2 regions of the Kineococcus esterisolvens genome follow, and region 2 is predicted to be linked to the other one. Evidence: riboswitches for the same ligand, from Rfam matches in the RefSeq annotation. Region 2 holds a riboswitch; the other holds the start of a gene.
What was found. Region 2 has a riboswitch for thiamine pyrophosphate ahead of thiM (hydroxyethylthiazole kinase). Riboswitches for the same ligand answer to the same signal wherever they lie in the genome.
Positions count from the first base shown of each region.

Region 1: linked by a shared signal. The riboswitch ahead of ACRYR8_RS20030 (ECF transporter S component) and the one ahead of thiM (hydroxyethylthiazole kinase) in region 2 are both predicted to bind thiamine pyrophosphate.

Region 1 covers NZ_JBJLRI010000106.1:2,717-8,553, reverse strand. Annotated here, with positions in the region: gene ACRYR8_RS20040 (energy-coupling factor transporter transmembrane component T family protein) at 1-104, opposite strand, end outside; gene ACRYR8_RS20035 (ATP-binding cassette domain-containing protein) at 215-1,756, opposite strand; gene ACRYR8_RS20030 (ECF transporter S component) at 1,749-2,363, opposite strand; TPP riboswitch at 2,413-2,517, opposite strand; gene ACRYR8_RS20025 (hypothetical protein) at 2,570-2,710, shown strand; gene ACRYR8_RS20020 (DUF4235 domain-containing protein) at 2,726-3,019, shown strand; gene ACRYR8_RS20015 (NAD-dependent epimerase/dehydratase family protein) at 3,080-4,048, opposite strand; gene ACRYR8_RS20010 (DMT family transporter) at 4,150-4,464, opposite strand; gene ACRYR8_RS20005 (GntR family transcriptional regulator) at 4,565-5,266, shown strand; gene ACRYR8_RS20000 (MFS transporter) at 5,396-5,837, shown strand, end outside.
Region 2 covers NZ_JBJLRI010000016.1:11,035-16,871, reverse strand. Annotated here, with positions in the region: gene ACRYR8_RS07630 (serine hydrolase) at 1-507, opposite strand, end outside; gene ACRYR8_RS07625 (TenA family protein) at 588-1,283, opposite strand; gene thiD (bifunctional hydroxymethylpyrimidine kinase/phosphomethylpyrimidine kinase) at 1,280-2,104, opposite strand; gene thiE (thiamine phosphate synthase) at 2,101-2,766, opposite strand; gene thiM (hydroxyethylthiazole kinase) at 2,763-3,590, opposite strand; TPP riboswitch at 3,583-3,676, opposite strand; gene ACRYR8_RS07605 (GGDEF domain-containing protein) at 3,748-5,736, opposite strand.

The DNA.
Region 1 (5,837 bases), on a different contig from region 2:
ACCGCGAGCAGCGGCAGCGGCCCGCAGTGCCGCACGAGCGGACCCGGCCCGGCGCTGCGCAGCTCGGCGGGGGTGGGCGGTGGCCCGTTCTCCACAGCTCCCACAGGACCACCCACAGGGTTGTCCCCACGGCACTGCCCACAGTTGTGGACAGGGGTGTGGACATCGGCGTGGGCGACGGCGGGCGCGGTCGCGCGCACGGCGGGGTCGGCGCTCACGACGCCCTCCCCGCGGCGGCGGGCACGGCGGCGGGCACGGCGGCGGCGACGCGCCGGCCGGCGTGCAGGCGCACCGCCCCGTCGCCGCCCGGGTCCACGACCCGCACGAGGCGCTCGTCGTGGCTGCTGACGACGACCGCGGCGCCGTCGCGGGCCGCCGCGCGCAACAGCCCCGCCACCACCGACCAGGTGCGCCGGTCCTGCCCGACGCTCGGCTCGTCGGCCAGCAGCACCGCCGGGGAGGCCGCCAGCGCCCCCACCAGGGCCAGGCGGCGCTGCTCCCCGCCGGAGAGGCGGAACGGGTCCACCCGGGCGCGGTGCGCCAGGCCCAGCAGCTCCAGCAGGGCGTCGGCGTGCGCGGCGGGCAGGCCCAGGGCCGTCGCCGTGGCGGCGGCCTCGGCGCGCGCGGTGGTGCGCACGAAGGCGTGCTCGGGCGTCTGCGGCACCCACCCGGTGCGCGCGGCCAGCTCCCGCGAGCGCCACCGCCACGGTTGCGGGCGCACCCCGCCCGCCAGGGCGCCGCAGGCGCGCAGCTCCCCGGCGGTGGGGCGGGTGAGCCCGGCGAGCACGCCCAGCAGGGAGGACTTGCCGGACCCGCTGACCCCCACGAGCGGGGTCACCCGCCCCGCGGGCACGTCCACGTCCACACCGGTCAGGACGGTGGCGGGGGCGGGGGGCCGCAGCCCGCGGCGGCGGCGCACCAGCCCCAGCCCCGCACCGCGCAGCACGTCGCCGGTCACCGGCAGCCGCGGGGCGAGCAGTCCCGCGGGCACGGCGGCGGGCTCGGGCTCCGGCGCACCGGGCAGCCACAGCTCCCCCTCGCCCGCTCCCGGGACGAGGACCCGCCCGGGCGGGCCGTCGGCGGCGACGCGGCCGTCGCGGCCCAGCAGGACGACCCGGTCCACGTGCCCGGCCCACCCGGCCAGGTCGTGGTCGACGACGACGAGGGTGCGCCCCGCGGCGGCCCGGAGCACCGCCGCGCGCACGGCCTCGGCGGTGGGGGCGTCGAGCATCGACGTGGGCTCGTCCAGCAGCAGGACGCCGGGCTGCAGCGCCAGGACGCCGGCCAGCGCCAAGCGCTGGCGCTCGCCGCCGGACAGGGTCGCCACCTCCCGCCCGCGCCCGGCGGTGAAGCGGGCGGCGGCGTGGGCCCGGGCCACCCGCTCCCACACCTGCTCGCGGGGCAGCGCGAGGTTCTCCGGCCCGAAGGCGGTGTCGCGCCCGGCGGTGGCGGCCACGACCGCGTCCTGCGGGTCCTGCAGCAGCAGGCCGGCGGCGCCGGGACGGGTGGGCTCACCGGCGACGAGGACCTCGCCGGTGGCGACGGGCTCCCCGCCGGGCCCCTCCTCCAGCACGCCCGCCAGGGCGCGCAGCAGGGTGGACTTTCCCGCGCCGCTGGGCCCGGCGAGCAGGACGCGCTGGCCGGCGGGGACGTCCAGGTCGACCCCGTCCAGGACGGGTCGCGCGGCGCCGGGCGGGGTGACGCTCAGCCCCCGCACCCGCAGGGCGGCCGGTGCCGCGCCGGCCGCCTCAGCCACGGGTGCGGTGCTCGTGGCCCGCGGCGAACGCGGACAGGGCGCCGGAACGCGCCAGGGCCCGCACCAGGGCCCAGCCGCCCAGACCCGCCACGAGCACGCCGGAGACGACGAAGAAGCCCGCGTAGACGAGCTTCCAGTCCCAGCTCCACGCCGCCCAGTAGGCGGACCACTCGTAGACGGACTCGGCGGCGGCGGCCACGGCACCGGCCAGGACCGCGACGGCGAGCGTCCAGCGCCGCCACAGGAACAGCGCCACCGCGATCTCCACGCCCAGGCCCTGCACGGCGCCGGAGACGAGCACGCCGGCGCTCCACTGCGTGCCCAGCAGCGCCTCGACGCTGGCGGCGACCAGCTCGGTCAGCAGCGCGGCGCCGGGCCGGCGCACCACCAGGGCCCCGACGACGGCGGGCAGCAGCCACACGCCGCTGACGAGGCCCGCGACGGGCGGGAACAGGGCGAACAACGGGTCGAGGGCGCTGTAGGCGAAGTGCCAGCCCCAGAAGACGACGCCGAAGGCGACGCCGAGGACGGCGCTGGTGACGAGGTCGACGGTGCGCCAGCGGCCGGCGGGGCGGCGTCCGGTGCTCTTGCCGAGGGTGGTGCTCACGGTGGCCTCCTGGGTGCAGGAGGGGGACCCGCGGCCACGGTGGCCACGGGTCGAGGATCGCCCGACTCCCTACGCCGGTGCTAACCGGGTCAGGTTCGAGGGTCTGCGGCTGCCCGCACTCTCAGCGCCCTGCGGCGCTCCCCTGTCGTTCGGCGCCAACCCTACCCCGCTCCCCCGCCCCCGCGGTGGGCGAGCAGGATGGGGGTGTGCTGCGACACCTGCGTGGACCGGACGGCGGCCCTTCCCGGGGGGTGCGCCTGGTCACCGTCGTGCTCGTCGTGGCCCTGGTGGGCGCGACCGCCACGGCGCTGGCGCCGGTGCTGCGGTGGTTCCTGGACCTGCTGTAGGGCAGGGTGCACGCCATGAGTCCCATCGTCTGGAAGCTCGTCGGCCCCGGCGCCGCCGTCGCGGCGGGTGCCGTCGCCAACCGCCTCACGAAGAAGATCTGGGTGAGCGTCACGAAGTCGCCGCCACCGGCCAACCCGGAGGACCCGGACGTGGCGTGGAAGGAGGCCGTGGCGTGGGCGCTGGCCTCCGGCGCCATCATCGGCCTGAGCCGGCTGCTCGTGGAGCGCCAGGCGGCGGTCTGGTACCGCAAGGCCACCGGTGAGCAGCCCCCCGGCCTGCAGCGCGGCCAGGACGTCCGCACCTCCTGACGCGCGGCCGGCCGGGCGCTCCCCGCGACCGGGTGCGCTCGCGCCCGGTCGCGGGGCGGTTCAGCCCCAGCGGGCGGCGAGCCGGTCGTGACGGGCGTCGGCGTCGGGGTCGGTGCGGCGCAGCTCGGGGTGGTCGTCGTGGTGCTCGACGATCTCGCGCGCGCCGGCGGCGAAGCTCGTGGTCGCCGCGAAACCCGGCACCAGGCGCTTGAGCTTGGTGTTGTCGAAGAGGACCGAGTGCGCCTTGTCGCCCAGCAGGCTGGGCCCGCGCGAGGGGTCGTCGCGGGCGATGGCGTCGGAGGGCACGTGCACGAGGACCGGCTCGTCCGCTCCGGCGGCGCGGGCCAGGGCGCGGTGCACGGCGTCCCACGTGACCGCCTCGTCGGAGGTGATGTGGACGGCGTCACCGGTGAGGGCCGGTTCGCCCAGCAGCGGCACGAACCCCTTCGCGAAGTCGGTGTGGTGGGTCAGCACCCACAGGGAGGTGCCGTCGCCGTGCACGACGACGGGCGCGCCGCGGCGCATGCGCTCCACCACGGTCCAGCCGCCGTCCACGGGCGGCGAGGTGCGGTCGTAGGTGTGGCTGGGACGCACCACCGCAGCGGGGAACCCCTCCTCGCGGTAGGCCCGCGCGAGGAGCTCCTCGCAGGCGATCTTGTCGCGGGAGTACTGCCAGAACGGGTTCGCCAGCGGGGTGGACTCGGTGATCGGCAGGTGGCCCACGGGTTTCCGGTAGGCGGAGGCGCTGGAGACGAACCAGTACTGCCCCACGCGCCCGCGGAACGTCTCCACGTCGGCGGCGACGTGCTCGGGCGTGAACGCCAGGAAGTCCACGGCCACGTCGAACTCGCTGCCGCGCAGCGCCTCCCGCACGGCGGAGACGTCCCGGACGTCAGCGGTCACCTGCCGCACGCCCGCGGGCAGGGGGCGCTTGGACGCCGTGCCCCCGCGGTTGAGGACCGTCAGGTCCACCCCGCGCTCCACCGCCAGCGCCGCGCACGCGGAACTGATGATCCCCGTGCCCCCCATGAACAGCACCTTCAGCGCCACGCGCCCACTCCCGTCCTCGACACCGTCGTCGTACGCCGCCCTCGGTGACCGGTGGCGAGCCGAGGATAGGCCTGGAGCGCTCAGTGCACGACCTTGAGCCCGATGACGCAGCCGACGATCCCGGCGAGGAACAGCACCTTGAGCGCGGAGAAGCTCTCGGCGCCGGTGAGCATGGCGTACGCCACCGTCAGGACGGCGCCGATCCCGACCCACACCGCGTAGGACGTCCCCACGGGCAGCTCGCGCATCGCGTACGCCAGCCCGGCCATGCTGGCGACGACCGAGACGGCGAACACGACGGTGGGCCACAGCTTCGTGAAGCCCTCCGAGCGGTCCAGGGCCGTGGCCCACACCGCCTCGAGGGCACCGGAGAGCACGAGGACGATCCAGTGCACGCAGACCTCCTGGACGCGGGGCGAGGTCCCCACGTCTACCGGACCCGGCGACCGCTCCGGACGGGCGGGGGCGGCACGTCGCCCCGGATACCCTGAGCCGGTGACCCCCGGAGCCAAGTCGTCGCTGCACGCGCTGGGGTCCATCGAGCTGCAGACGCGGCGCGAGCTCATCCACGCCCGGCTGCGCGAGGCGATCAGCTCGGGCGAGCTCACCCCGGGCACGCACCTCGCGGAGGTGGAGCTCAGCGAGGCGCTCGGCGTCAGCCGCGGGACCCTGCGCGAGGCTCTGCGTCAGCTGCAGCAGGAGGGCCTGCTGACGTCGGACGCTCGCGGCCGCCTCTCGGTGCGCGTGGTCACCGAGCGCGAGGTCGAGGAGATCTTCACCGTCCGGCACGCGCTGGAGAGCCTGGCGCTGGAACTGATCTGCGCGCGCGAGGACCGCACCTCCGTCGTGGCGCGGGTGCGCGAGGAGCTGGAGAACCTGCGGGAGGCGGAGGGCGACGTCACCGCCCAGCTGGACGCGGACCTGGCCTTCCACGAGCGCATCTGCGAGCTGAGCGGGAACACCACGCTGCTGCACAGCTGGCGCTCGATCAGCGGCCTGGCCCGCGCAGCGATCACGGCGGCGGGGCCGCAGACCGCGCTGCACAACATGGCGTACCAGCGCCACGCGCCGATCGCCGACCACCTGGAGGCCGGCGACGCCGCCGGCGGCCGGGAGTTCCTGCGCACCCACATGCGGGAGGCCGCGGCGCGGATCGAGCAGCGGATGCGCCGCAGCGTGGAGCCCACCGCCGGCTGACCGCGGGACCGTGGCGACTCGCCCGGGGCCTTGACAAGCGCCTCCCACGATGTGGGAAAGTCTCCGCGTTCTACTGTCAACAGTAGGACCGATGACAGTCCAGTGCGGGACTGGTCCCCGTCGAAGGAGATGGCAGTGACGACAGCGAACGGTCGAGTCCTCGGGACCGAGCACAAGAAGAGGGTGGCCGTCGGCAGCGCCGTGGGCACCACGGTCGAGAACTACGACTTCATCGGCTTCGGAACGGCCGCGGCGCTGTACCTCGGCGACGCGTTCTTCCCGGACAGCGACCCCACGACGGCGCTGCTGTACTCCTTCGGCACGCTGGGCGTCGGGTTCGCCGCCCGCCCGCTGGGCGGCATCATCGGCGGCTACCTCGGCGACAAGATCGGCCGCCGGCCGGTGCTCATCGCCTCGCTGCTCGTCATGGGCCTGTCGACGGTGCTCATCGGGGCCCTGCCCACCTACGAGACCGCCGGGATCCTCGCCCCGATCCTGCTCGTCACCGTCCGGATCATCCAGGGCCTGGCCTTCGGCGCCGAGTGGGGCGGCGCGATCCTCATGACGTACG
Region 2 (5,837 bases):
GGGACGGCGCGCGGCGCGCAGCACCAGCGGGGCGAGCACCAGCAGCCACAGGTAGTCGGAGACGTACCACAGGTGGGAGGTCAGCCAGCCCTGCTGCCCCTCGGCGCCCTCCGGCGGGGCGAGGGGCACGAGCCAGCCGAGCAGCCGCACGCCGTCGGGCAGCGCCTCGCCCACCGCCGGGGCCCCACCGCTGCGCCAGGCGGTGAGCGCGGTGGTGGCGAGCACGACGGCGCCGAACGCCCAGAACGGCACCAGCAGCCGGCGCGCGCGGCGCAGCGCGGTGCGCCACCACGGGCGGCGCGCGGTGCCGGCGGTGAGCAGCGAGCCGGCCAGGAAGAACATCACCGGCATCGCCGGGAAGACCCAGCTCAGCCACGCCCACGCCAGCGCGTGCCACAGCAGCACCCGCACGAGGGCGACGGAGCGCAGCACGTCCAGCGAGGGGTCGCGGGCGGCGCCGCGGGCGGTCCTCGCCGGGGCGGGGGCGGTGGCGTCGGCGTGCTGCATCGCTCCCACGATCCCATCCCGGGCGGGGTCGGCGGCGGTCGCCCGCACCCGCACGGGTGGATCGGTCCAGGGCGAGCGGGTCAGGCGGGCGCCGGGGCCGCCAGCGGCGACGGCCAGTCCTCGCGGTGCAGGGCGGTCTCCCAGAAGAGGAACTCGTAGCGGGTCGCCGTCGCGAACGCCTCGTGCAGCGCTCGCACGTCGCCGAGCCCCTCGGCGGCCTCGTCGACCAGCCGGCGCGCCGTGGCCACCGAGGTGTGGAACTCCTCCGCGTCGTAGGCGGCGACCCAGCGGGCGTACGGGTGGTCGGCGCCGGCGTCCAGCACGGCGGTCGCCGAGCGCGCCAGGCGACGGGCCACGTCGGCGTACACCCAGAAGCACGGCAGCACCGCCGCCGCCGCGACCGGGTACGGGGCGGTCGCCGCCGTCGCCACCAGGTACGAGACGTACCCCAGCGTCGTGGGCGAGGCGTGCGCCGGGCCGTCGGCGGGCGGCAGCGCACCGGAACCCAGCAGGTCGCCGTGCAGGGCCGTCTCCACCACCGCGGCGCCGTGCGCGGACGACGCCCAGAACGCGGCGCTCGCCACGTCGGGGGCGCGCGAGGCGAGCAGGGACAGCGCCCGCCCGTACCCGGCGAGGTAGATCTCGTCCTGCTCGAGGTAGTGGCGGAACACCCCCGGGTCGAGGGTCCCGTCGCCCAGCTCGCGCAGGAACCGGCAGTCGTCGATGGCGGCGCGCAGGTGCGCGGTGCGCTCCCACGCCTCGTCGGTGAAGCTCACGAGGTCCTCCGGTGGTGGGTGCGGGAGTGGTCCAGCGGGCCGTTGCCCGAACCGACGTGCAGCGCGTCGGCGCCGGCGAGCGCGCACTGCAGGTGGTCGCGGGCCTCCTCCACGACGGGCAGCCAGCTCACCGGCGCCCCGGTACCGCGTGCGGCGATCGCCGCGATCGCCGCGGACAGCGTGCACCCGGTGCCGTGGGTGTTCACGGTGGCCAGCCGCGGTCGCCGCACCAGGTGGGTTCCGGCGGGTTCGGCGAGCACGTCGACGCTCTCGGCGCCGTCGAGGTGCCCGCCCTTGAGCAGCACCGCGGTGCCGGTGCGCCGCAGCAGCTCCTCGGCCTGGGCGGCGACCTCGTCGGGGTCGCGGGCGGCCCTCGCGCCCAGCAGCACCGCCGCCTCGGGGACGTTGGGCGTCACCAGGTCCGCCACCGGCACGAGCTCGTCGCGCACGGCGGCGACGGCGGAGGCGTCCAGCAGCCGGTCGCCGCTGGTGGCGACCATGACGGGGTCGACCACGACGGGGCCGGGCCGGCGCTCGCGCAGCACCAGCGCCACGGCGCGGGTGACGGCGGCGTCGGCGAGCATGCCGGTCTTGGTGGCGTGGACGGTGACGTCGTCGAGCAGCACCTCCAGCTGGCGGCGCACGAAGTCCGCCGGGACGACGTGCACCCCGGCGACGCCGCGGGTGCTCTGCGCGGTGAGCGCGGTGAGCACGGCGGTGCCGAACGCGTCCAGGGCGGCGAACGTCTTCAGGTCCGCCTGGATCCCCGCTCCCCCGCTGGGGTCGCTGCCGGCGATCGTGAGGGCGACGCGCGCGCTCACCGGTCCACCGGGGATCCCGCCGCGGGGCGGCCGTCCCAGCGCGCCCGCAGCCCGGCGGCGGCGGCGCGCGGGTCGGGGGCGGCGCACACCGCGGACACGACGCAGAACCCGGCGACGCCGGTGCCGCGCAGCTCGTGCAGGTTCCCGGCGTGGAGACCGCCGATCGCCACGCACGGGGTCCCGGCGGCGGCCCGCACGACGGCGCGCACACCGTCCGGTCCCAGCGGGGCGGCCGCGTCGGTCTTGGTGCCGGTGGCGTGCACGGGCCCCACCCCGAGGTGGTCGACGACCCCGGCGGGGACGGCACGCACCTCCTCCACGCTGGAGACCGACAGCCCCACGAGGACGTCGGGCCCCACCAGGCGGCGGACCTCCTGCGCGGGCAGGTCCGACTGGCCCAGGTGCACGCCGTCCGCGCCGGCGATCAGCGCGACGTCCACGGCGTCGTTCACGACCAGCGGGACACCGGTGCCGCGCAGCACGTCCTGCACGGCGCGCACGAGCGCGAGCAGGTCCCGGTCGCTCGCGCCCTTGCCGCGCACCTGCACGGCGCTCACGCCGCCGGCGACCGCCTCGCCCACCACGGCGGGAACCCCCCGCGGCCCGCACATCGCGGTGTCGGTGACCAGGTACAGCGAGGGGTCGAAGGGCCGGGCACTCACGCCAGCCGCCCGGTGCCGGCCAGGTCCGCGCGCAGGGCGGCGGCGTCCACGGCGTCCAGCTCGTCGATCCACGCGATCGCGAAGCTCCCGGGCCGCGGGCAGCGGGCGGCGGCCCGCTCGGCGGCCAGCGCGACGTGCGCGTGCGCGGTGACGGCCCCCAGCAGCGGGTCGCCGGTGACGGCGGTGCAGGCGGCGACGAGGGCGCCCAGGGAGCAGCCGGCGCCGGTGGTGCGCGTCAGCAGCGGTGATCCGCCGCGCACCCGCACGACGCGGTCCCCGTGGACGAGGACGTCCACCTCGCCGGAGACCGCGACGACGCCGCCGGTGCGCTCCGAGAGCCGGTGCGCCGCGGCCAGGGCGTCCTCGGCCAGGGAGGTGGAGTCCACGCCGCGCCCGCCGGCACCGGAACCCTCCAGGCCCATGACCTCGGAGGCGTTGCCGCGCACGACGTCCGGTGCGTGCTGCAGCAGTTCCCGGGCGGTGCGGGTGCGGAACCCCAGCGCGCCGACCGCGACGGGGTCCAGCACCCACGGGTTCCCCGCGGCGCGGGCGGAGGCGGCGGCGAGCGCCATGGCGCGGGCCCGCTCGTCGTCGAGGGTGCCGACGTTCACGAGCACGGCGGAGGCGACCTGCGCGAACTCGGCGGCCTCGCGGGGGTTGTCCACCATCGCGGGTGCGGCGCCGGCGGCGAGCAGCGCGTTGGCGGTGATCGTGGTGACGACCGAGTTCGTCAGGCACTGCACCAGCGGGTGCTCGCGGGCCAGGGCGTCGCGGACGTCCGCGACCTGCTGCGCGCTCGGGCGCGCGGGGTTTCCGGCTTCCACGCCGTGACATCCCTTCGTCAGCACTACCTGCGTCAGGTTCGACGGGTGTGATCTCAGCCCCTCGCGGGGCACCCCGTGTCGCGGGCGAACCTAACACCGCCCCCCGACCCGCCCCGACCCGCCCCGACCCGGCCTGACCCGGCCGGGTCCGGCCCCGTCAGGCGACGGGAGCGGGGGCCGCGGGGGTGACGGCGGGGGTGACGGCGGGGGTGTCGCTGACGACGGTGGTGTTGCGCCCCGCCTCCTTGCCCTCGTACAGGGCGATGTCGGCCAGCGCGACGACCTCGGCGGCGCTGAGGCCGGGCTGCCACTGGGCGACGCCGATCGTGCAGGTCTGCCCGTGCGGCACGGCGGCGCGGATGCGGTCGGCGACGGCGCGCGCGCCGGCGGCGCTGCACCCGGGCAGCGCGAGCACGAACTCCTCCCCGCCCCAGCGGGCGAGGGTGTCGACCTCGCGCAGGCAGCCGGCGGCGGCCGCGGCGAACTCCTGCAGCAGGTCGTCGCCGGCCAGGTGCCCCTGCGTGTCGTTGTAGCGCTTGAAGTGGTCCAGGTCGATGAGGCAGAAGGACAGCGGCAGCCCGCTGCGGACCGCGCGGGCGATCTCCTTGGTGGTGGTCTCGTCCCAGCGGCGGCGGTTGGCCAGGCCGGTGAGGGGGTCGCGCTCGGCGGCCACGGCCAGCTGGGCCAGCAGGTCGGCGCGTTCCACGCCGTGGGCGGCCTCCTGGGCCAGGGTCGCCAGGACGACCCGGGTCTGCGCGGGCAGTTCCTGGACCCGGGTGCGCCAGACGCTGGCGAGCAGGCCGGCGGTCCGCCCGTCGGTGGCGGTGATCGGCTGGTAGGCGACCGAGACGGCGCCGAGCGCGTCGCGCAGCCGCCCCGAGGCGCCGGTGTGCCCGGACAGGTCGCTGACGAAGACGGGCGCACCGCGCCGGAACGCGTCGGCGAGCACGGTGGGCTCGTCGGCGGGGGTGCTCACCGGGACCATCCCCTCGCCCCAGACCGCCCGGGTGACGAGGTCCCCCCGCCCGTCGGGCTCGGCGAGGTACACCCCGTCGGCGCCGGTGATGCGAGCCGTCGCCTCGCACAGGGCCTGGCGGGTGTCGGCGGCGGAGTTCAGGGACCGCAGGGCGTCGGTGAGCATCGCGGCGGCCTCGGCCTGCCGCTGCGAGTCGTCGGCCTGCCGGCGCACCTCCGCGAGCAGCTCGTCGCGCTCGTCGCGGCCCAGGGCGAGCACGAGCCCGATGACGGTGGTGAGCACGGCGAAGGCCTGCCCCGCGAGCGCACGGAGGGCCGGGTCGGGCTCGGCGGCGAACGGGCCGTGCCCCAGCAGGGTGGGCACGAGCGCGGCCAGGCCGGTGAAGAGGCTGTGCCACACCACGGTGCGGGTGCAGAAGCGCAGCGCCGCCCAGACGGTGAGCACGGGCAGCAGGAACACCAGGTCGGGCACCCCGGGGACGGTGAACTGCACCGCGTACGCGACGGCGGTGACGGCGAACGCGGTGACGCCCTCGGCCCAGCGGCGGCGGGCCACCGGAGCGCACGGCACCGGGGCGGACCCGTCCCGTGCGCTGGTGGCGACGAGCCGCAGCCCGACGCACGCCAGCAGCAGCACGCTGAGGCCGTTGCGGGCGGCCCACACCGGCAGGTCGACCCAGGTGACGTGCCCGGCCTGCCACCAGGCGGCCGGCGGCCCGACGAGCGCGCCGGCGGCGACGGCCGCACCGGTGGCGGCCAGCAGCCGCAGCAGGGCCCGCACGCCGCGCAGCGGCCGGCCCGGGCCGGCACCGGGGCACCAGCGGTGCAGCAGGGCGTCGAACAGGAGCGTCTGCAGCACGGTGGCGGTGGCCGTGGTGAGGGCGAGCAGGGCGCCGGCACCGGTGAGCGCGTGCACCAGCACGCCGGTGACCGCGAGCAGCGCGGTGTCCAGCGGGCGCGTGCCGGCGCCGCGCTGCACGGCGAACCACACGGCGGCGACACCGGAACCCGGGGAGACCAGGGACAGCGCGCCGCCGTCCGGGACGGTCCAGCGGCCCAGAAGCAACCCGGCGGTGAACAGGGCGGTGAAGGCGGCCGAGCGCAGCAGGGACCGCGCAGCGGGGACCAGGGGGGGCCGGGGAGGTCGCCGAGCGACGTCGGGGTGGTGCACGTCGGTCGTCCTCTCGCCGGGTGCGGGGCAGCGGCGCGGGAGGCGGCTCGCTGCCGAACCGCGCCACGGGAGTCATCGGGCGCCACCGGCGGTCCCTTGAG